3 regions of the Pseudomonas sp. CM25 genome follow, and region 1 is predicted to be linked to each of the others. Evidence: riboswitches for the same ligand, from Rfam matches in the RefSeq annotation. Region 1 holds a riboswitch; each other region holds the start of a gene.
The links. A riboswitch is a leader RNA that binds a small molecule or an ion and turns the genes downstream of it on or off. The one in region 1 is predicted to bind cobalamin.
Positions count from the first base shown of each region.

Region 2: it holds a riboswitch for cobalamin, as region 1 does, so the genes downstream of both, HP546_RS04520 (TonB-dependent siderophore receptor) here and cobW (cobalamin biosynthesis protein CobW) in region 1, are expected to answer to the same signal.
Region 3: it holds a riboswitch for cobalamin, as region 1 does, so the genes downstream of both, HP546_RS04530 (ABC transporter substrate-binding protein) here and cobW (cobalamin biosynthesis protein CobW) in region 1, are expected to answer to the same signal.

Region 1 covers NZ_JABMCW010000179.1:2,457-10,176, reverse strand. Annotated here, with positions in the region: gene HP546_RS18270 (hydantoinase B/oxoprolinase family protein) at 1-744, opposite strand, end outside; gene HP546_RS18265 (LysR family transcriptional regulator) at 902-1,747, opposite strand; gene HP546_RS18260 (multidrug/biocide efflux PACE transporter) at 1,839-2,267, shown strand; gene HP546_RS18255 (branched-chain amino acid aminotransferase) at 2,348-3,367, opposite strand; gene HP546_RS18250 (hypothetical protein) at 3,585-3,941, opposite strand; gene HP546_RS18245 (glyoxalase superfamily protein) at 3,938-4,315, opposite strand; cobalamin riboswitch at 4,395-4,606, shown strand; gene cobW (cobalamin biosynthesis protein CobW) at 4,706-5,773, shown strand; gene cobN (cobaltochelatase subunit CobN) at 5,778-7,720, shown strand, end outside.
Region 2 covers NZ_JABMCW010000023.1:12,773-20,492, reverse strand. Annotated here, with positions in the region: gene HP546_RS04520 (TonB-dependent siderophore receptor) at 1-1,583, opposite strand, end outside; cobalamin riboswitch at 1,692-1,900, opposite strand; gene HP546_RS04515 (outer membrane beta-barrel protein) at 2,063-2,809, shown strand; gene HP546_RS04510 (GNAT family N-acetyltransferase) at 2,843-3,412, opposite strand; gene HP546_RS04505 (carboxymuconolactone decarboxylase family protein) at 3,491-3,835, opposite strand; gene lpxO (lipid A hydroxylase LpxO) at 3,955-4,854, opposite strand; gene thpR (RNA 2',3'-cyclic phosphodiesterase) at 5,013-5,558, shown strand; gene HP546_RS04490 (TonB-dependent receptor) at 5,565-7,720, opposite strand, start outside.
Region 3 covers NZ_JABMCW010000023.1:20,598-28,317, forward strand. Annotated here, with positions in the region: gene HP546_RS04520 (TonB-dependent siderophore receptor) at 1-439, shown strand, start outside; gene HP546_RS04525 (DUF1624 domain-containing protein) at 618-1,784, shown strand; cobalamin riboswitch at 1,812-2,010, shown strand; gene HP546_RS04530 (ABC transporter substrate-binding protein) at 2,121-3,131, shown strand; gene HP546_RS04535 (iron ABC transporter permease) at 3,131-4,147, shown strand; gene HP546_RS04540 (ABC transporter ATP-binding protein) at 4,144-4,932, shown strand; gene HP546_RS04545 (pseudoazurin) at 4,950-5,384, shown strand; gene HP546_RS04550 (OprD family porin) at 5,381-6,718, shown strand; gene HP546_RS04555 (GNAT family N-acetyltransferase) at 6,887-7,384, opposite strand; gene HP546_RS04560 (hypothetical protein) at 7,516-7,720, shown strand, end outside.

The DNA.
Region 1 (7,720 bases):
GCCGTGGCCGGAATCTTCCAGTACTGCGGTGCCGCTGTAGTCGCCGTCCGGCACGTCGCGCAGCAACGCACGCATGTGCCGGTCGGCCATGTTCTTCAGCTCGGCAATACAGGCACGTACTTGCGCCACGCCATATTTGTCGAGCAGCTCCAGAAGGTGTCGCTCGCCGACCTTGCAGGCCCCGTACTGGGCGTTGAGGTCGCCTTCCTGATAGGGGCGGGCGCGCATGTTGGTGAGCATGAAGTTGATCACGTCTTCGCGGCGCTTGCCCTTTTCCCACAGCTTGACCGGGGGAATGCGCAGGCCTTCGGCGTAAATTTCCTTGGCATCGGGGTTGTAGCCAGCCGGCACCGGGCCGCCGATATCGGTCAGGTGGCCCTTGCACACGGTCCAGAAGACCAGTTCACCCTGGTAATACACCGGCTTGTACATGCAGCAGTCGAGAATATGGCTGCCCTTGTAGGCCGGGTCGTTGTGGTAGATCACGTCGCCTTCGGCGATGTCGTCAGCGAAGAACTCGGCCACGCACTTCATTGCCGGTATCAGCGAGCCTAGGTGGATCGGGATGTCCTGGCCTTGCAGGATCATTTCCGGCAGGTGGTCGAACAGCGAGTTGGAATAGTCGTGGGCCAGGTTGAACACACTGGAGCGGCCGGTCTTTTCCAGGGTCAGGGTCATCTCGCGTTGCGCTGTTTCCAGCGCTCCGCGTACAACCGCCAGGGTGATCGGATCTACTGTCTGCATAGGTCACCAACGTTTGTTCTTGTAGTTTGGCTGCGTGCCGCGGTGGGCGGCGCGTGGTGACAGGCTACGGGGCAGGGTGGGGGGAAGGCTTGTCGCTGGGTGTACTGGTTGTTGTGCCTGGGCGCACACTTGAGGAAGGCGTTATCCGGCTACCGATTCAACATCTGACGCACCAGCACTGCCCGGCCGGGCCCAGTGCCCGGCGGCTCGACCAGGCCACATCCATATCAACCCGCCGTGGATAGCCGGCCACCTGCAACTCCACCAGCCCACTGCCAAACCGCGCCACCAGCGCCTTGGGCAGTTCGGCCCAGCCAAACCCGCGCACGGCGAACTCGAGCAGGGTGAGGTAATCCGGTGCCGACCAAGCCTGGCCACGGCCCTGATGCAGGCTTGGCGCGTAGGTCTTGATATATAACTGGCGTGCGTTTTCGAGGTGCTGCGTTTGCACCTGCGCAATGCCCGCCAGCGGGTGCCCGCTGGCCACGTACACGGCGAATTCCGCCTGCTCGGGCAAACGCGCCACGGCAACGTCGGCAGGGTAATTGGGCTGTGTGGCAAGAATGCCGATCTGCGCCATGCCCAGCTGGATCATTTCGATTACATCGGCATCCTCCGACGGCCCGCAGCGCAGCTCGGTGTGCGGGTAGTGCTCAGCAAACCGGGCCATTACCGCACCCTGGAAGGTAACGCTGTAGCTGTCCGACATCACCACCGACACCAGCGCCTCGACATGTTCTGCCAGCCGCACCGCCAGTGCATCGAGCTGGGCGCTGGCATCGAGAATCGCCTCGACACGCCTCAGTACCTGCCGGCCAGCCTCGTTCAGCGTGGGATGGCGGCCAGTGCGGTCAAACAGCGGGCAACCAACATCGGCCTCAAAGTTGGCGATCGCGATGCTGATAGTGGACTGGCTTTTGCGCAGCTTGCGCGCAGCGGCGGAAAAAGACCCCAGCGATGCGGCTTCGACAAACGCAACCAAGGCTTCGGGTGAGTAGCGCATGTATTGATAAAACCGATGGTAGCTATATCGCGAGTATCTGTTCTATCAAAGAAAATAGGAAGCACGACTCACGCACTGGATGGAATTTGCAATGAAAAACGTCTCTTTCACCGAACGCCTGGTTCACGCCGTCGGTTATGAAGTGTTCGCAGTGCTGCTGTGTGCGCCGCTGTTGTCCTGGATCATGGGCAAATCGCTGGCGACAGCCGGCGCGCTGGCGGTGACCCTGTCGGTGATCGCCATGCTGTGGAATATGGTCTACAACGCGCTGATCGATCGTTATGTACAGACCGAGCGGATCCACTGGCAGGCCCGCGCGCGTTTCGCGCACGGCCTGGGCTTCGAGGCCGGCCTGGTAGTCTGGTGCCTGCCGGTGGCCGCGTGGATGCTGGATATTTCGCTTTTGCAGGCGTTCATGGTGGAGCTGGGCTTCTTCGTGATCATCCTGCCCTACACCGTGCTGTACAACTGGGCGTTCGACAAAGTCCGGCACCTGCTGATGCAGCGTCGCCTGGCCTAAGGCGTGTGCCCAACTCCCACACCAATAAAAACGGGGCATGCCATTGCTGGCATGCCCCGTTTTCAAACCGCTGAAACGACTCAGGCGACTTTGACGATCCAGCCTGCCGGTGCTTCGACATCACCGCTCTGGATGCCGGTCAGCTCGTCGTAGAGCTTCTGGGTAACCGGGCCGACCTTTTCCAGGTCGTGGAACACGTGCAGCTTGCCATTGTACTCGATGCCGCCGATCGGGGTGATCACCGCAGCGGTACCGCAGGCACCGGCTTCGATGAAGCGGTCCAGGTTGCTGATTTCGACATCGCCTTCGATCACTTTCAGGCCCAGGCGCGATTGCGCCAGTTCCATCAGCGACAGGCGGGTGATGCCTGGCAACACCGAGGCAGATTTCGGCGTGACGAACTCGTTGTTGGCGGTGATACCGAAGAAGTTGGCCGAACCGACTTCCTCAATCTTGGTGTGAGTCAGCGGGTCGAGGTAAATGGCGTCGGCGAAGTTGGCCTTCTTGGCCTCCGCGCCTGGCTGCAGGCTGGCCGCGTAGTTACCGCCGACCTTGGCTGCGCCGGTGCCTTGCGGGGCAGCACGGTCGAAGCTGGAGATCTGGAAGTTGTGCGGCTTCATGCCGCCCTTGAAGTACGAGCCAACCGGGATGGCGAATACCGAGAAGATGAACTCGGGGGCGGTGCGCACGCCAATGTTGTCACCAGTGCCGATCACGAACGGGCGCAGGTACAGGGCGCCTTTGCCGTGCGGTGGCACGAACTTTTCGTTGGCCTTGACCACCTGCTTGCACGCTTCGATGAACACATCGGTAGGCACGTGCGGCATCAGCAGGCGGGCGCAGCTGCGCTGCATGCGGGCGGCGTTCTGGTCCGGGCGGAACAGGTTGATCGAGCCGTCCTTGCAACGGTAGGCCTTGAGGCCCTCGAAGCACTGCTGGCCATAGTGCAGCGCCGTGGAGCCTTCACTGATGTGCAGTACGTTGTCTTCGGTCAGGGTGCCCTTGTCCCACTCGCCATTGCGCCATACGGACAGGTAGCGTTTGTCGGTCTTGATGTAGTCGAAACCCAGCTTGTCCCAATTAATGCTTTCGTTGCTCATGACACCCTCATTGTCTTGCAAGTGCCCGATCGCTCGGGCTGCTGTTATATGCGCACCATGCCACCATAATACATCCGCAGCAGATCGGGAACGGCCAGTCACGAATTGAGGTTGCGAGGTGTTCACCGCAAGATTTTTAGCGCCTGTGAAATCGAGCGCCGCGCGGGCGGCGCTCGGTTTCACAGGCGCCGCAAAACTTTCGCCAATCTTCAACGGTCTACCGCCCCAAGCGCTTCCCCCAATCACCGCCATGCCCCTGCGCACAAGCCTCTTCACTGTCGAACCGCACATGCCATGCCGGATGATCCAGTGCTATGCCCGCCGCCTCCAACGCTTGTGCAGTCAGCACCAGCATGCGCGTCTTGGCGTCGCCCGCCATGGCTGCAGCCTTGTCGGCTTCTTGCTCGAACACCCAGGTTATGCGCAAGCTGGCCGGAAAATCCTCAGGATCGAGCCGGTGGGTCAGCCAGCTGAAGCCGATGATTTCTGCCTTGGCCGTTTCGCAGGCATCGGTCAGGCATATCACCAGTTCACGCTCCAGCCTGGCCATTTCACGCTTGCCAGATGCCTTCACAGGTTTGCCTCGTCGTCGATCTGCTGACAGAACCGCAGCCGGTTACCGAACGGGTCCCACACCTGCATCTGCAAGCCCCAGTCCAGGCGCTCGGCTTCGGGCCGCGCGTAGCCGTACTGTTTCGCTTGCAGTTCATGCTCCAGCGCGCGCAGGTCGTCGATGCGGGCGAACACCGTCGAGCCGGGGCACGCGTCACCATGGTGTTCGGAAAGGTGCAGGATCAGGCTGTCACGATGAACCTGCATGTACAGCGGCAGGTCCGGGCTGAAGCGGTGTTCCCAGTCCAGCGTGAAACCGAGAAATTCGAGGTAGAACTCCCTGGCCTTTTCGACCGAGAAGATACGCAGCACCGGGATGGCGGGAGCGAGGGGCATGGGGCGTCCTTGACCGTGGGCAAAGACGCTACTCTAGCGCAGTTGCGCAACCTGTGGTTGACCACCCGCCAGCCACTGCGTAGCCTTGCCAGTTCGAGGTTCTTCGGCCAGGCCGAAGCTAAGACGGGAACGCGGTACAAGCCGCGGCTGCCCCCGCAACTGTAAGCACCGACAACGGATCGACACAGCCACTGCGCCAACGCGCGGGAAGGCGTCATCCCGCCAGCCTGGCTTCAGCCGGCAACTGGAACGGTGCCAGCCAGGAGACCTGCCTCGCAACGTTTTCGACTTTCAACCGGGCGGGGTGATCCGGTGGCGAACAAGCCCGGCCGGCCTGGCCTGCGGCTGTCGTCCTGCATGCCCGCGCCATTCTGCCAAGGGCACTGCGACATGAAAACACTGGCCAAGCTCCCCGTCACCATCGTTACCGGCTTCCTCGGTTCGGGCAAGACCACCTTGCTGCGGCACATGCTCGACAACGCCCAGGGCCGCCGTATCGCGGTCATCGTCAACGAGTTCGGCGAGCTGGGCATCGACGGCGAAATCCTCAAGCAGTGCAGCATCGGCTGCACCGAGGAAGAAGCCAGCGGCCGCGTCTACGAGCTGGCCAACGGCTGCCTGTGCTGCACCGTGCAGGAAGAATTCTTCCCGGTGATGCGCGAGCTGGTGGCGCGCCGTGGCGACCTCGACCACATCCTCATCGAAACCAGTGGCCTGGCCCTGCCCAAGCCGCTGGTACAGGCCTTCCAGTGGCCGGAAATCCGCAACGCTTGCACGGTCGACGCGGTGATCACCGTGGTCGACAGCCCGGCGGTAGCCGCCGGCACCTTCGCCGCCTACCCGGACCAGGTCGATGCCCAGCGCAAGCTCGACCCTAACCTGGACCATGAATCGCCGCTGCACGAACTGTTCGCCGACCAGCTGGCCAGCGCCGACCTGGTGGTGCTGAACAAGGCCGACCTGATCGATGCCGAGGGCTTGGCCAAAGTGCGTGCCGAAGTGGCCGAAGAACTGCCGCCAGCGGTCAAGGTGATCGAGGCCAGCAGCGGCAAGTTGCCAATTGACGTGCTGCTGGGCGTGGGTGCCGAGTCCGAGGCGCACATCGATGGCCGCCGTACCCACCACGACTCGCACCACGATGGCGACGACCATGACGATCATGACCACGACGCCTTCGACTCCATCTCCATCGACCTGCCCGAAGCCGACGAAAGCCTGCTGCTTGATGCCCTGACCCAGCTGGTGGTGGAGTTTGGCGTGCTGCGCGCCAAAGGGTTTGCGGCCATCCCGGGCAAGCCGATGCGCCTGCTGGTGCAGGGCGTGGGGACCCGCTTCGACAAGCACTTCGACCGCGCATGGCGCGCCGACGAGCCGCGCATCACCCGCCTGGTGCTGATCGGCCAGGACCTGGATGCGGCCCAGCTGGAAGCACGCCTGCGCAAAGCCCTGGGCGCCTGACCCCATGCACCTGCTGCGGACCCAGCCCGGTGGCTTCGTACCGGATGACAGCATTGCCGACCTCGGCCAGACACCCGCCGAGCTGGTGATTCTCTGCAGCGGCGATTCGCACCTGGCATTGCTCGCCGATACCGCCGAGCAATTGCCCGAAGACTTCCCCAGCCTGCGCCTGGCCAACCCGATGCAGGTGCAGAACCACGCCTCGGTCGACCTGTATGTCGATCAGGTGCTGCGCCATGCCAAGGTCATCCTGGTGTCGCTGCACGGCGGCGTCGGCTACTGGCGCTATGGCGTCGAGCAGCTGGTCGAGCTGGCCGCGCGTGGCGTACAGCTGATCCTGGTGCCAGGCGACGACCGCCCCGACCCGGAGCTGACCCGCCTTGGCACCGTCAGCAGCCAGCAGGCCGAGCGCCTCTGGCACTACCTGCGCCAGGGCGGCAAGGCCAACGCCATCAACCTGTTCCAGTGCCTGGCCAGCCAGTGGCTGGGCCGCGACTATGCCTGGGACGAACCGCAACCCTTGCCACGCACGGCGGTGTATCACCCGGCCAAGGGCAGCGCCGTGCTGAAGGACTGGTACCCGCACTGGCGCCCTGAGCACCCGGTGGCGCCGCTGCTGTTCTACCGCTCGCACCTGCAGGCGGCCAACACCGCGTTCATCGACGAGTTCTGCCAGCGCCTGCAGGCTGCCGGGCTGAACCCGTTGCCGATCGCGGTGGCCAGCCTGAAGGAAAGCGCGTGCCTGGAGCAGGTCGAAGCCTGGCTGGACGAAGTGGGTGCCGAAGTACTGGTCAATACCACCGGCTTCGCCCTGTCCAGCCCCGAACAGCCCAACCTGCGCCCGTTCCGTCGTGACATCCCGGTGCTGCAGGCGATCTGCGCGCAGGACAACCAGCCCGGCTGGGAAGCCAGCGAGCAAGGCCTTGGCGCGCGCGACCTGGCCATGCACATCGCCCTGCCAGAGCTGGACGGGCGCATCATCACCCGGCCGGTCAGTTTCAAGGACATGGCCTGGCGCAGCGAGCGCAGCCAGTCTGACGTGGTGTGCTACCGCGCTCACCCCGAGCGCATGGACTTTGTCGCCGAGCTGGCGCGTCGCTGGGTCGAGCTGGCCCGCCTGCCCAATGGGCAGAAGCGGGTGGCACTGGTGCTGGCCAACTACCCGACCCGTGATGGGCGTATCGGCAATGGCGTCGGCCTGGACACACCGGCCGCCGCGCTGAACATTCTCAGGGCGCTGCAGGCCGAAGGCTACCCGCTGGCCGAGCTACCGGGCAGCGGCACGCAGTTGATCCACCAGTTGCTCGGCGGCGTGACCAACGACCTCGACCACCTCGACCAGCGCCCCTGCGCCCAGAGCCTGAGCCTGGGCGACTACCAGGCCGCGTTCGCGCGCTTGCCCGAGGCCAATCGCCAGGCGGTGCTGGAACGCTGGGGGCCACCCGAGCAGGACCCGATGTACCGCAGTGGCCGGCTGATGGTGGCGGGCCTGCGCTATGGCCTGACCTTCGTCGGCATCCAGCCGGCCCGGGGCTACCAGGTAGATCCGAGCGCGGTCTATCACGACCCCGATCTGGTACCACCGCACGGCTACCTGGCGTTTCACTTCTGGCTGCGCCATGCCTTTGCCGCCGATGCAGTGATCCACGTCGGCAAGCACGGCAACCTGGAATGGCTGCCCGGCAAGGGCGTCGGGCTGTCGGCTGAGTGCTGGCCGGATGCCTTGCTCGGCCCGCTGCCGAACATCTACCCGTTCATCGTCAACGACCCGGGCGAGGGTGCCCAGGCCAAGCGGCGCACCCAGGCGGTGATCATCGATCACCTGATGCCGCCGCTGACCCGCGCCGAAACCTATGGCCCGTTGCGCCACCTGGAACAGCTGGCCGACGAGTTCTACGAAGCGCAGCTGCTCGACCCACGGCGTGCCCGCGAGCTGCAGCGCGATAT
Region 2 (7,720 bases), on a different contig from region 1:
CGCCCCTCCCAAAAGCGCTGCTTAAGGCCCACTTCGGTCTGCTTCGCTTCGGTCAGGTCGTAGTGCATCTGTGCCGGGCTCAGGCTGATGAGGTTGTCTACCCCGTCCTCGCTGGTGGAATACTGGCCGTACAACGACAGATCCTCCGTCAGCGCAAAAACCAGCCCGGCGCGCCAGTTGCCGCCTTGCAGGCTGCGGTCGCTGCGGCTGTCATTGCCCAGGTTGTCGCGGTCGATATGGTTCTGGTCACGGCGCACGCCGGTCACCAGCGACAGGCGATCGGTGAGTTGCAGGCGGTTTTCCGCAAACAGCGCGAAGGTGCCGGTGGTGGCGAGCGATTGCGGTCGCAGCGGCGAGGCGCTGTGGAAGTCGCCCGGTTGCGGCTGCCACGGGTCGATGTAGTCGCCGCCCACATCGTCGTACGGCGCATTGCTGTCGATGTTGAAACGGACCTTGTTGTACTCGGCACCCACCACCGTCTTGCTGGCCAGCCCGAACAGGCTGTGATCGAAGGCGAACGTCTGACGGTCGCCGAACTGCTCCTGGTTGTGCTTGATCTCCAGGTAGCTGCCGCGTAGCAGCTGCTGGCGCGCGGCGTCCCAGCTGTACGCCTCGGCATTGCGCCAGTGGCGGCGGCTTTTCATGTAGTACAGCTGGTTGCTGGCGCTGACCTGGTCGCTCAGCGTCCAGTCCGTGGTCAGGCGGGTCCACTCATCGACGTAGTGCTGCTTGTCGTTCTGCACGTTGTAGTTCTTGTAGCGCAGGCTGCTGCGGTAGTGGCCGTCGATCAGCGGCGTGCCGTAGTAATTGGCAGGCTTGGCATCGCCGCGCTCGTGGGCGAGGGTGAAGCTGAGGTCGTCAGTGGCGTCGAAGCGCAACGCGGCGCTGAGCGCCAGGCTGTGCGAGGGGGTGCGGTCAACCCAGCCATTGCCGGCTTGCTGGTTCAGCGTAAGCCGGTAGCTCAGGCGTTCGTCCAGGCTACCGCCACTGTCCAGCCCGAGCTGCTGGCGGTCCCATGAACCGTAACCCAGGCGCAGGTGATTGCGGATGTCGCCGCTGAAGGGCTTTTTCGGGATCACATTGACCACCGCACCGGTTGCACCCTCGCCATACAGCACCGACGCCGGGCCACGCAGCACGTCGATGCGCTCCACCATCCACGGGTCGACCGGGAATGTCTGGGTGCCCGCGCCGGCATACATGCGCGCGCCGTCGAACAGCGTCATCACCGAGCCGTGCCCGGTGAAGCCGCGAGCTGCAAGCCCCGTCCCGCCATCGCCTGGCGAGCCGATGTAGGTAATGCCCGGTGAACGGGTTACCGCATCCTGCACGCTGAGGTTGTTGCGCTGCTGGATCTGCTCGGCGCTGATGCTGCTGGTGCTGGCGGGTGTTTCCAGGGCACTGAGGCCCAGGCGCGACCCGGCCGTCGTCGGGGTGGCGAGGTCGAGGATGCGGTTGTCGAACGTGTCGGTGATGGCCGTTGACGGCAGGGCCAGAGGCTTTGGGTCGAAGTCATCGGCCTGGGCCGGCAGGGCGACGGCCAGGCAGGCCGCCAGGGGGTGAAGCTTGAAGATACGGGACATGTCGTTCCACTGCTGCAGGAATGAATGCATCCCGGTGGAAAACACGCAAAGGCTTGCCGTGCAGGCGAGCGCGCGCACGGATTCCGGCCTGCGCCCGCCCACCGCGGGTTGCCAAACAAGGCTTCAGGCCGGTCTCCGGGCTTGCGAGGGGCATGAAACCTTCACCTTCCCATGCCTGAGCACAGTGGTATCTCGAAGGGTTCGCTCGCTTACCGTTGCGGGGGCAGCGCCGGACTTGTCGTGGGCAACACGATGCACCGGCTTCCCGTTTCACCTTGCGCGCGGCGGCGCAGGGCACCTGAAACTGGCGCGCATATGACCACTGCACAGCACGGTCGTCAACCATCGGGCTGACAGGCAATCGCGTGATGAACGGCAAATTCCTGAATATTTGCTGAAGCTTTTTCGAACTATCGCGCCGCCGGGCGTTTCGGAATGTGGGCTAGCTACCCGTTTACATGTCATGGAGACATAGATGCATGCCTACTCATAACCTGCTCCGCCACACCTGCATCCTTGCCCTGATGGGCACCCCGTTGGCAGCCCATGCCGCACCCAGCACCGACCCTCTGTTCACCGTCGGCATTCTCGGCGCCTACGACGAATTCAAGTTTCAGGGCGGCAGTGAAACCCAGACCGAACACGTTGACGAAGGCGGCATCTTTGCCGGCTTTGGCAACAAGATGACCGCAGAGTCCGGTTTCATTTACCAGCTGGGTGCCGAAGGCAAGTATGCCGAGAAGCACGACAACAAACTCAAGGAGGGGCAGGCAGGGCTGGACCTGGGCTGGCGTGCGGCGGTGGATGCGCGCAACTTCGTCGATGTGATCGTGGGCGGCGGCTACATGTGGTCACGGTTTGAAACCGAGCACCGCAGGATCGAAAGCGAACTCACCTACAAGGCGCCGTTCGCCAAGGCGGCGTTGGGTTACAACCACCAGTTCGATGCGGCCACCTTGCGCGTGGAAGCCGGTGTACGGCGAACCCTCGATGGCCGGGTAAAACTGAAGGTGGAAGACTTTGGCAGTGACAGTGCGGACATGAAAGACCGCACCAACCCTTATGCCGAGGTGACCCTGCTGATGAACCAGCAAGGCAACCTGCCGATCCAGGCGGGCGTGTACTACACCCGCACCGAATACCGGCTCGACGACGAGACGCTGTTGGCCGACAACACCGAGCTCAAGCGCGACGAGTACGGCTTCAAGATAGGCCTGGCCTTCTGATCCGGCGGCCCTGCAAACGCACCTGCAGGGCCTTTACCGACCGCGCCGCCGCGACACGCGTGCTTCGATGTTCTTGCGCCCGATCAGCAGCGGCGGTTTCTCTGTCACCGGCTCATCGGCCAGCCACTTGTACATCACCAGGCAGTCCACCAGCCCCAGGCGGGCATGGCGATAGGCCTTGGGCAGCCGGCCAACCGTTTCGAAGCCCAGCTTGTGCCACAACGCCACCGCCACCTCGTTGCTGGCCACCACCGAGTTGAACTGCAGGGCCAGAAAGCCTTCCTGGCGTGCCAGCTTCTGCGAATGTTCGCACATCAGGCGTGCCACGCCCCGGCCGCGGGCGCTCTCGCAGACCATGTAGCCGCAATTGCCCACGTGCGCGCCAGGGCCGGCCGCGTTGGCCTTGAGGTAATACGAACCCAGCAGCTCGCCATCCTCCTCTGCCAGCAGCGTGTGTAATGGCAGCTCCAGCCACAATTGGCGGGCCTGTTCGGCGTTCAGGGCGGGGTCGAATGCGTAAGTTTCGCGGGCCTGGACGGTGGCCTGGAAGGTCGGCCAGAAACGTTCGAAGTCTTCCGGCGTCATGGGGCGAATGTGGATCATGCGGGTTCCTGCGCGGGCTGGGCCGCCCAGTCTGGGCGGCGCGGCGCCGTCGCGCAAGGGTGGCGGCGCCGTTTGTGCTCAGCCGTTGGCCTTGCCCACTGCATCCATGGCCCGCGCCGAGTAGACCAGTGCGGCCCCGGCGTTCATCGCCACGGCCACGCCGAGCGCCTCGGCAATTTCCTCGCGGCTGGCGCCATGCTTGACCGCCTGCTGCGAGTGCACGGCGATGCAGCCGTCACAGCGGGTGGTCACGGCCACGGCGAGGGAAATCAGCTCGCGGGTCTTGGCGTCGAGGTGGTTGGTCTTGGCCCCCGCACCACTGGCGGTCATGTAGCCGGCCACGGTGTCGGGGGAGAGTTGCTTGAGATCGCCGATGCCGGCCATCAACTGCTTACGGTAGGCGTCCCAGTCCATCATGCTCATCGTCTTCACCTTGGGGTGGTTGCGAGTGGAGCTTTCAGGCTAGTCGAAGAGTGGCAGGTGTGAGGCTTGTACTTTGGTGGGTGTACGCAGGTCGTAGGCAAAACGGCCTGCGTTGCCGGTCAGATGTAGATGAACACCAGCAGCAGCGCGGCGACCACTGCCCACTTTTCCAGGTAGTAGCGTGTGCGGTTGCGCTTTTTCATCGCCTTGCCGCGCTCACGGATCTTGTAGATGCGGGTAAACAGCCGGTTGATGCCGCCGGTCTTGTCGCCGGCACCGTTGGGCGCTGCTGCGGCGGCCATGACCTTGCGGCTGAACCAGCGGTTGAACGCCGTGGCCCAGCGGTACTTGAGCGGGCGTTCGACGTCGCAGAACAGGATGATGCGGTTGTGTTCGGTGTTGTTGGCCGCGTAGTGGATATAGGTCTCGTCAAAGATCACCCCCTCGCCATCGCGCCAGGAGTACTTCTCGCCGTCAACGTCGATATAGCAGCCATCGTCGTTCGGCGTGTCCAGGCCCAGGTGGTAGCGGTACGAGCCGGCATACGGGTCACGGTGGCGCACCAGCTTGGCGCCTGGTGGCAAGGTGGCGAACATGGCGGCCTTGACCGTGCCGATGCCTTGCAGCAATTCGGTGGTACGCGGGCACAGGGCCATTGCCGACGGGTGGCTTTCGCCATACCACTTCAGGTAGAAGCGCTTCCAGCCAGTCTTGAAGAACGAGTTGAAACCGACGTCGTCGTAATTGTCGGACTTCTTGATTGCGCCCACGTGCAGCAGCTGGCGGCCCTCCTCGCGGATTTCCTGCCAGTGGTCCTGCAGCGGCTTCAGTTCGGGAAAGGCTTCGACCGGCAGGTAAGGCTTGGCCGGGTGCCTGGAAAACAGGTAAAGGAAGGCGTTGACCGGCGCCAGGAAGCTGGAGTGGTCACCCAGTTGGCGGGTCAGCTTGTGACGCACCCGGCCGCGCAGGTGAACATAGGCGATCGAGAAAACGAAGATAAGTACGAGTGCAATTTTCATGGACGTTTACTTGTCGAAAAATGGCCATGCGCCATGGCATAAGCCCGCCAGCATAAACAATCATGGGGGCAGTTTGTACTTATTGTTACGAAAGTGCGGGGCGACTTAGGTGTAATGCCCTACAGTCTTGCGCAAACGATTCATGTACGGGAGTTCACATGGTTCAGGATGTCCGCCCCAGCGGCGCCCCCTTCAAGCGGCTGTTTTTTGCCTTGCCGGTCAGTGATGCCCAGCGCCGTGCGCTTGCCGACTGGCGGCGCAGCCTGGGTATGCGCAGCGGCAAGCCGGTAGCGGCCGCCAATTTCCACGTGACCCTGCTGTTTCTCGGCGATGTGGATGCCGCCCAGGTGCCAGCGATATGCGCTGCGGTCGACCAGTTGGCGCTGCCGGCCAAGCCCCCCCGGCTGCTGCTCGACCGTTTGCAGGTGTGGCAGCGGGCCAGCGCCCTGGTGCTGGAGGCGCAGCAGGTACCACCGGCCCTGCTGCAACTGGTCTACGCCCTGCAGCAGGCCTTGCTACCGTTGGGCGTGCAACCGGCCAGCCGTGAATACCGCCCGCACCTCACGCTTTCCCGGGACTACCACGGCCAGCCGCCAGAGGCTGCTAGCGCGCCGGAGTTCTACCTCGCGGCCCGCCATTTCACCCTGTACGAGTCGCGCAAGGGCGCGTACTGGCCGCTGGCGCAATGGCCGCTGTCGGACTGAACCCGGTCAGAGTTCCGGGGTGTACTTCACCGTCAGCAGGAAGTTGCGCGGCTCGCCCCAATTGTTGCTGCCATTAAGCTGGTTGAACCCGGCAACCCAGTACTTCTTGTCAAACAGGTTGTTGGCGTTGACGGCAACGTTCACTTCCGGGGTCAGCTGATAGGCCAGCCGCGCGCTCCATACGGTATACCCGGGCACGGTATAGGTGCGCTCGTAGCCCAGGGTGTGGCTCTGGGTGGTGAAACCAAGGCCGGTGCTCCAGCGCTGGCCGTCCAGCGGCAGGGTGTAGTCGGCCCAGGCGCGCAGCATGTGCTTGGGTGTCCACTGGCTGAACGTGCGGCCTTCGTTCTCCGGGTCATCGAGGAACTTGGTGGTGTTGTAGGTGTAACCGGCAAACAGTTGCAGGCCGCTCAGCACTTCGCCGCTGATCTCGGCTTCGACGCCCTGGCTGCGCACCTTGCCGGCAGCGGTGGAGCAGTACCAGTCATCGCAGGCGAAGCCCGACGCCACATCGGTGACCGCGCGGTTTTCCTGGTCATAACGGAACAGCGCCAGCGACGCATTGACCCGGCCATCGAGCAGCTCGCCTTTCAGGCCTGTTTCATAGTTGCTACCAATTACCGGTTTGAGTGGCGTATTGCCCACGGCGCGTTCGGTCTGCGGGACGAACACGTCGGTGTAGCTGGCGTACCAAGCCCATTCGCGCGTCAGGTCATAAACGAACCCGGCATACGGCGTGACTTGCCCCGATTCGGTCATGCGGCTGGTCGGGTAACGGGTACCTGGGTCGCTCAGGCTGTCGAAGTCGATCGAGTCCCAGCGGTAGTCGAACCAGCTCACGCGCGAGCCCAGAATCAACGTCAGGTCCTGGGTCGGTTTGACGCGCCAGGCGCCATACAGGCCTTTCTGGCGAATGTCGTAGCTGGCCCGGTTGGAACGTGCAAGGTCGCCGTCGAAGACGCTGTCCCGGCTGGGCTCGGGGCGGTCATGATCGATATCGAAGATGTTGCCGCCGGCGTCGAAGTTGCGCCAGTAGGCGTCGTCCGAGGTCAGTTTGGCGTAGTTGCCGCCCACGGTGATCTCATGGGCCAGGGGGCCAGTGTCGAAGTGGCCGACCACGTTCATGTCCAGGCCCAGCTTGGTCGAGTGAAAATCGGTGAGCCAGTCGGCGTAGGTGATGCCGCTGCCATCTGCTGCAACGCCTTGGCCGGTGCTTTGCACGCGCTGGTGGGTGGACGTGTTGGTTTCATCCATGCGCACGGCAGCAGCCTTGAAGGCCCAGTCATCGTTGAAGCGGTGTTCGAGGTCCAGGTAGTAGGTGGTGACGTCGTTTTCTGCACGGCTCCAGCGGGCCCCGGTATAAGTCGACCGAGGCAGTTCAACCGCCTTGCCACTGGCGTAGCGTGGAATGCCGCGCAGCATCGGCCTGGACTGCTGGCGGCTGTAACTGATACCGCCGCCTACGGTGGTTGCGTCGCTGAGGTCGATGTCCAGTGCCCCATACAGCGAATGGTTCTTGCTCCAGACATAATCGATGAAACTGTCGCTCTGGTCTTCGTCCGCGACAACCCGTCCGCGCACCCGGCCATCGCTGGTCAGCGGGCCGCCGGCATCCACTTGCAGGCCGTAGTGGTCCCAGGAGCCGGCTTTACCCGTCAGCGTAACTGTCGGCGCCGCCTGGCCACGCTTGCGCACCAGGTTGATCGCGCCGCCCGGGCTGCCGGTGCCTTGCAGCAGGCCGGAGGCACCGCGTAACACTTCGACGCGGTCGAAAAACACCAGGTCTTGCGTCGCCCAGTTGCCCAGCGAGTAGTTGTTGCGCTGGATCGGCACGCCATCGTACTGCCAGTCATCGATCTGGAAACCGCGCGAGGTCACCACCACGCCAGGGCCGATGCCTTGTGCGCCGACGATGCCGGTGGTGTGGTTGAGCGCGTCCTGCAGGTCGGTGATGCCCTGGTCGTCCAGTTGCTTGCGGGTGATGACGGTGACGGACTGGGGGATTTCCTTGAGGGTATGGGTGCCTTTGCCGAGGGTGACGGCGCGGGCGGCATACGAGCCGCTGCCCTCGCTGGTGGCATTCAGGTAATTGTCGGTGATGCTGGTGCTGCCCAGCTCCATGACATCGCCCCCCAGGCTGGCGGGCGCCACACTGAAATGCC
Region 3 (7,720 bases), on a different contig from region 1:
CCTGGAGGCGACCCTGGAGCTGGCGCTGGCGCATCAGTGGCAGGTGTCGGTAAACGCGTCGCTGGTGCGCGCCAGGTATGACGACTTTGACGAGACGGTGGGTGGTGTAGCCCAGGACCGCGCGGGCAACCGGCCGGCAAACGTGCCCCGGCGCACGGCCAACCTGTGGTTGAGCAAAGGCTTTGGCCAGCAGGTCGAGGCCGGCGTGGGTGCGCGCTACGTGGATGAGCGTTATGCCGACACCGCCAATACCCAGAGCGCCCCCGGGTATACCGTGGTCGATGCCAATATCGCCTGGCGGGTGTTGCCGGATGTGCGTTTGGGCTTGCAGGTGAACAACGTGTTTGACAGGGAGTATGTGGTGTCGGCGTTCAGTGGTGAGCAGTGGTTGATGGGGATGCCACGGGCCTGGTTTGCGACGGTGGATTATAGGTTTTGAACTGGGTTGCCTGGGTCGGCTTGTTTGGGGCAGGGCTGGCATAGGGATCGCATCAGGGCTGACAGGCGCTGCATATCTGGTGGCAACCACCAGGCAACACAAAAACCCCTACCCATCAAACCCCAATAAGTTATAAGATAACATTCCATTTGACATCCATTCTTGCCAGCGATCCCCCATGACAAGCGCCAGCGCCACCCCTACCCTGCTTACCCAGCGCCTGCAGAGCATCGACGCCCTGCGCGGCCTGGTGATCCTGTTCATGCTCCTGGACCATGTCCGCGAAACCTTCTTCCTGCACCATCAGGTCGGCGACCCGATGGCCATCGACACCACCGAACCGTCGCTATTCGTCAGCCGCACCCTGGCGCACCTGTGTGCGCCCGTGTTCGTCCTGCTGACCGGCCTGTCAGCCTGGCTGTACGGCGAGAAGTACCAGGGCCGTAGCGATGTCTCGGCGTTTCTGTTCAAGCGCGGGCTGTTCCTGGTGGTGCTGGAGTTCACCCTGGTCAACTTCGCCTGGACCTTCCAACTGCCGCCCAGCGTGATCTACCTGCAAGTGATCTGGGCGATCGGCGTCAGCATGATCGCCCTGTCGCTGCTGGTGTGGCTGCCACGCGCAGCCCTGATCGCCGTGGGCGCGATGATCATCGCCGGCCACAACCTGCTTGATGGCCTGCACTTCGGTGTGGAGTCGGCCCTGCACGTGCCATGGGCGATCCTGCATGACCGCGGCTGGCTGGAGTTCTCCGACAACCTGCGCCTGCGCACCTCCTACCCGGTGCTGCCGTGGATCGGCGTGATCGCCCTGGGTTACGGCCTGGGCCCCTGGTTCGCGCGCGGCAGCGAAGCCGGTCGACGCCAGCAGCGCTTGCGGGTGGCCGGGCTGATCGCACTACTGGGCTTTGTCGTGCTGCGCATGCTCAACGGCTACGGCGAGGCGCCCTGGAATGGTTACCCGACCCTCACGCAAACCCTGATGAGTTTCTTCAACATCACCAAATACCCACCGTCGCTGCTGTTCCTGGCCCTGACCCTGGGCTGTGGCCTGCTGCTGCTGCGCGCCTTCGAGCGTGCCGGGCAGGCGCGCTGGATCAGCGCCCTGGCGGTGTTCGGTGCGGCGCCGATGTTCTTCTACCTGCTGCACCTGTATGTGTTGAAGCTGCTGTACCTGGCCAGCGTGGCGCTGTTCGGTCTCAACCAGGGCGACTACTTCGGCTTTGACGGCATCGCCGCGGTATGGCTGGCCGCGGTATTGCTGGCGGTTTCGCTGTACCTGCCGGTGCGCGGGTTCGCCCGCCTGAAGGCGCGGCGGCGCGACATCACCTGGCTGAAGTACTTCTGAAAAGCGTTTTAACCGGCGGCGTGATGGTCTACCATGCGGGCCGCCGGTTTCCACCACGGAAATAATAGGGAATCCCAGGCCTGCCAACACGGGCCAAACGGAACTGCCCCCGCAACTGTAGATGCCGAGCCTGCTCCATCGATGCCACTGGGTGACCGACCCGGGAAGGCCGGAGCCGGGCCATGACGCATCAGTCAGGAGACCTGCCGGCCTGCATTCACCAACCGGCGGGGTGTCCGGGATTGGCTATCAGTGTTGCCCCTGCCGCCAGCGGGGGCTCGGCGATGCCTGTCCGTGCGTTCCTCACCAGAACTGTCCGATAGGAGATCGCCCCGCATGCTGCCCCGCATCGCCACCCTGCTCGCCGGCCTTGGTTTTACCGGCCTGGCCCAGGCCGCCGCCACTCACTACCCGCTGACTGTCGATAACTGCGGCCAGCCGCAGACCTTCGCCCAGGCACCGGAACGCGCCGTCACCATCGGCCAGGCCGGCACCGAAATGCTCTACGCACTGGGGCTTGGTGACAAACTGGCGGGTACCTCGCTGTGGTTCAACAACGTGCTGCCCGAATACCAGGCACAGAACGACAAAGTGCCGCGCCTGGCCGACAACGACCCCAGCTTTGAGGCGGTAGCAGGCAAGCGCCCGCAACTGGTGGCGGTGCAGTTCGAATGGATGGTCGGCGCCCAGGGCGTGGTCGGCACCCGTGAACAGTTCGACGAACTGAACATCCCCACCTACCTGCTGCCCTCGGACTGCGAAGGCAAGGACAACCTGGTGGGCGCAGACGGCACTCGCCTGCAGGCGTTCCAGGTCGACAGCATCTACAAGAGCGTCAGCCAGCTGGCCGAGATCTTCGACGTGCAGGACCGCGGCACCGCGCTGAACACCGAACTGAAAGGCCGCCTGGACAGCGCCAGGGCGCAATTGGCCGGCAAGGACCTGTCGGCGACCTCGGCGCTGTTCTGGTTCTCCAGCGCCGACCTGGACATCGACCCCTACGTGGCAGGCCGCCAAGGGGTCGCCGACTTCATGCTGCGCAGCCTCGGCGTGCGCAACGTGGTCGAGTCCAGTGAGGAATGGCCAACCGTGGGCTGGGAAACACTGGCCAAGGCCAACCCGACCTGGCTGATCATCGCGCGCATGGACCGTCGCCGCTTCCCCGCCGATGACTACCAGAAGAAGCTTGAATTCCTGCGCAGCGACCCGGTTACCCGCAACATGGACGCGGTCAGGCACGACCGCATCATCATCCTCGATGCCGACGCCATGCAGGCGGGTATCCGCCTGTTCCGCGGTGTGCAGACGTTGGCCAGTGCCTTCGCCAGCGGTAAAGCAGCGCCGTGATGAGCCGCCTGCTACCCAGCCTCGCAGTTGCCCTGGCAGCCCTGCTGGCGGCGCTGCTGGCCGGCACCGTAATCGGCGAAACCAGCCTGTCGCCGAGCGTGGTCGGCCAGGTCCTGGCCAACCATTTGTGGCAGGCCGGCTACCCGGTCGACCCGATCGACGCCGGCATCGTCTGGAACTACCGCCTGACCCGCACCCTGGTCGCCGCAGCCTGCGGTGCCGGCCTGGCCACCTGCGGGGTGATCCTGCAGGCGCTGTTGCGCAACCCGCTGGCCGAACCGTACCTGCTCGGGCTGTCGGCCGGCGCCTCGACTGGCGCGGTGCTGGTCGGCCTGCTGGGGCTAGGCAGCCTGGCACTGAGCATGTCTGCCGGCGCCTTCATCGGCGCCGTGGCGGCATTCGCCCTGGTGCTGGTGCTGGCCCGCGCGGCCGGGCCCAGCAGCAACAACGCGCAGGTGATACTCGCCGGTATCGCCGGCTCGCAACTGTTCAACGCCCTGACAGCGTTCCTGATCACCAAGTCGGCCACTGCCGAGCAGGCGCGCGGCATCCTGTTCTGGCTGCTGGGCAACCTCAGTGGTGTGCGCTGGCCCTCGGTGTGGCTGGCGGTGCCGGTGGCGCTGTGCGGTTTGCTGGTGTGCCTGTGGCATCGCCGCGCGCTGGATGCCTTCACTTTTGGCGTCGATTCGGCTGCGTCGCTGGGCATCCCGGTGCGCCGTACCCAGTTGCTGCTGATCAGCTGCGCGGCGCTGGTGACGGCGGTGATGGTGTCCATCGTCGGCGCCATCGGCTTTGTCGGCCTGGTAATCCCGCATGCCCTGCGGCTGATCCTCGGCCCCGGCCACAGCCGTCTGCTGCCGGCCAGCGCCCTGGGCGGCGCGCTGTTCCTGATTGCCGCCGACATCCTTTCGCGCACGCTGATCAGCGGCCAGGTAATCCCGGTTGGTGTTGTCACCGCACTGATCGGCGCACCGGTCTTCGCCTTGATTCTGGTCAGCCGTCGAGGGCGCCCATGACAGTCATGACCGCGCTACAGCTCGCTCCCTTGAGCTGCCAGGGCCTGGGGCTGCAACTGGCCGGCAGAACCGTGCTCGAGGCTATCGACCTCGATGTGGTGAGTGGCGAAACCCTGGGCATCGTCGGCCCCAACGGCTCCGGCAAATCCTCGCTGCTGAAGTTGCTGGCGGGGCTGCGCAAACCGGCCAGCGGCAGCGTGCAGCTACTGGGCGAACCCCTGGCGCGGTTGCCGCGCCGTCGTGTTGCTCAGGCCCTGGCACTGGTCGAGCAGCAGGCCGACACCCTCGATGCGATCAGCGTATTCGACGCCGTGGCCCTTGGCCGTACACCCTGGCTGTCGGCACTGGCACCGTTTGCCTCGCACGACCGCGCCATCGTCGAGCAAGCCTTGGCCGACCTCGATGCCCTGCACCTGCGCACACGCCTGTGGGGCTCGCTGTCCGGTGGCGAGCGCCAGCGCGTGCACATCGCCCGCGCCCTGGCGCAGCGGCCGCAGGTGTTGCTGCTGGACGAGCCGACCAACCACCTGGATATCCAGCACCAGCTGAGCCTGCTGCAACAGGTGCAGGCGCTGCCGGTAACCACCCTGGTGGCCCTGCACGACCTCAACCAGGCGCTCACCTGCGACCGCATCGCGGTACTCGACCAAGGCCGCCTGGTCGCCCTCGGCAAACCGTTCGAGGTACTCACCCCCGAACGCCTGCTGAGCACCTTTGGCGTCCATGCCCGCTACCTCACCGACCCTTTCGACGGCGCGCGCATCCTGCGTTTCCGCGCCCCCTGAACCAGGAAGTTCTGCCCATGCTGTTGCGCCCTGTCGCCCTGCTGCTCGCCAGCGCCCTGCTTGCCCCGGCCGCGCTGGCCGAGGTGCATGAAGTGAAAATGCTCAACCGTGGCAGCGAGGGGGCAATGGTCTATGAGCCGGACCACCTGCACATCGCCCCCGGCGACAGCGTGCGCTTCCTGCCCACCCAGAGCGGCCACAACGCAGCCAGCGTCGCAGGGTTGCTGCCCGCCGGCGCCGAACCGTTCAAGAGCAAGCTGAACCAGCCGTTCGAGCAGACGTTCAGCGTGCCCGGGGTGTACGGCATCCAGTGCATTGCGCACCTGGCGATGGGCATGGTGATGCTGATCCAGGTGGGTGACGCGCCGGCTGCAGAACTGCCCGCCAGCTTGCCGGCACGGGCCAAAACGCGCTTTGCAGCACAACTGCAAAAGCTTGGGGCCGGGCAATGACCCGACTGCTGCTGGCCCTACCGCTGCTGGGCCTTGCCCCCTTCGCCCAGGCCGAATCCGCCCAGTCGCAAAGCAATGGTTTTGTCGAGGATGGCAGCTGGAATATCCTCAACCGCAGCGTGTTCGACCAGCGCGACTTCAAGCATGGCGGGCGCAACAGCGCTGCGCGCAATGCCTACAAGCCACGTAGCGAGCGCAACGGCAAGGCCGAGGAATGGGCCTATGGCTTGATGGGCAGCGTGCAGTCCGGCTTCACCCAAGGGCTGATCGGTGTCGGCGTGGATGCCCATGCCTATCTGGGCGTGCAGCTCGACAGCGGCGGCGGCCGCGCGGGCAAGGCGCGCCTGCTGGGGGTGGACAACGCTGGCCACCCAAAAAACCAGTACAGCCGCGCAGGGGCTGCGCTGAAGCTGCGCCTGTCCAATACCGTGCTGTCTTATGGTGAGCAACGGATCAAGACCCCGGTGTTCAGCTCGTCCGACAGCCGCCTGCTGCCCGAGACCGCCACCGGCTTCTTCCTCACCAGCAACGAGTTCGACACCCTCAAGCTGGTGGCCGGGCATTTCAACGAAAGTACCGACCGCAATGCGTCCAGCCACGACCAAGGCTTTGTGGTGAACTATTCCAACGGCCGCCAGGGCAACAGCTTCGACCTGGCGGGCGTAGTCTGGAACCCCGCCCCCGCCTTCAGCGGCAGCCTCTACAGCTCACGCTACGAGGACAGCTGGAACCAGCACTACCTGGGCAGCACGCTCAGCCATGCCCTGGATGATCGCCGCAGTATCAGCCTGGACCTCAACCTGTACCGCACCACCGACACCGGCAAGGCGCTGTCAGGGCGTATCGACAACACCACCTGGAGCCTGGTCTCGCGCTACAACCAAGGGCCGCACGGTTTCAGCCTGGGCTGGCAGCAGGTGGACGGCAATACGCCTTTCGATTACGTGACCCGAGGGGCGATCTTCATTGCCAACGCGGTGCAGATGTCGGACTTCAACGCGCCGAACGAAAAGTCGTGGCAGGCCCGCTATGACCTGAATATGGGCGCCTACGGCGTGCCGGGGCTGAACCTGACGGCGTTGTACGTGCGCGGGTTCGATATCGATGGCAGCCACGTCGACCCTGCGGGCGGTTATGCGTACCTGGGCTACGGCAAGGGTGGCAAGCATTGGGAGCGGGACCTGGAGGCGCGCTATGTGGTGCAGAGTGGCAAAGCCAAGGGCACCACGTTTTCGCTGAGGCATAACGTGCACCGGGGCAATACGGCGCAGGCAGAGCTGGATGGGGACCAGATACGCTTGGCGGTGGAATGGCCGTTGTCGGGGGCGTTCTGACACCCCCGCGTTGCTTGAGTCGGGGCTGATGCGCTGATCCGTGTATTGGCTGGACCGGCCCTTTCGCGGGTAAACCCGCTCCTACAGGGTCCCTGCTAAATCAGTCAGCTATGTGCAGTTCCAGGAGCGGTTTAGCCGCGAAGAGGCCAGCGCGGCGCTTTGTCATTGTCAGCCCAGGCGCAACTGCATGTGGGTGGTCTGCCAGACCGGGTCCTGCTCCACATCCACCACCGCGAACCCTTGCCGCTGCCAGAACGCGATCGCCCCCGGCAGGAACGGGTGGGTATGCAGGTACAGGCAGTCGACACCCGCCTGCTCCGCTCGCTCGCGCAATGCCGCAAACAACGCCGCGGCCAGGCCATGCCGACGGTAGGCCGGCGAGACGAACAGGCGCACCACCTCGACCACCCGCCGGGCGTGGTAATCGAGCTGGGCAAAGCGGTGGTCATAAGGCAGATAGCCGATCACCGCCACCAGCTGCCCGTCATCACGGGCCTCCAGAAAGCAGCCCGCGCCGTCCAGGTAGGTCTCGGCGAACTGCGCCAGGTCACGCGGCAACGGTGCATTGGCCAGCATCGGGAACAGCTCGCGGCGGGCGCTGTCGACAAACGCCACGACTTCGGCAATGGCGTCGCGCGCCACAGGTTGCAGGGTGCAGTTCGGCATGTGGCTCATGGCAGTGGTCGAAAGGCCAGAGTTCTACCCCAGTGTGCCGCGCAAGGCAAATCACAGGGCTCGTCGTGGCCCGCTGGACATCGGTATAATCGGCAGTCTTCACTGCCCGACCAGGCCACCTCATGCCTCGCTTCCAGACGTTGCTGTTGCCCCTGCTGCTGACTGCCGCCCTTGCCGCCTGCGACCAGAAACCCTCTCGTGAACAACAGATCCTTGCCCAGTTGCCGCTGCAGGATGCCTACACGCACAACATCGAACGCATGGCCGTGCTCCTGCGCCGCACCCACCCCCAGTTGCCGCAAGCGACCATCGAGCAAGTGCTGCGCA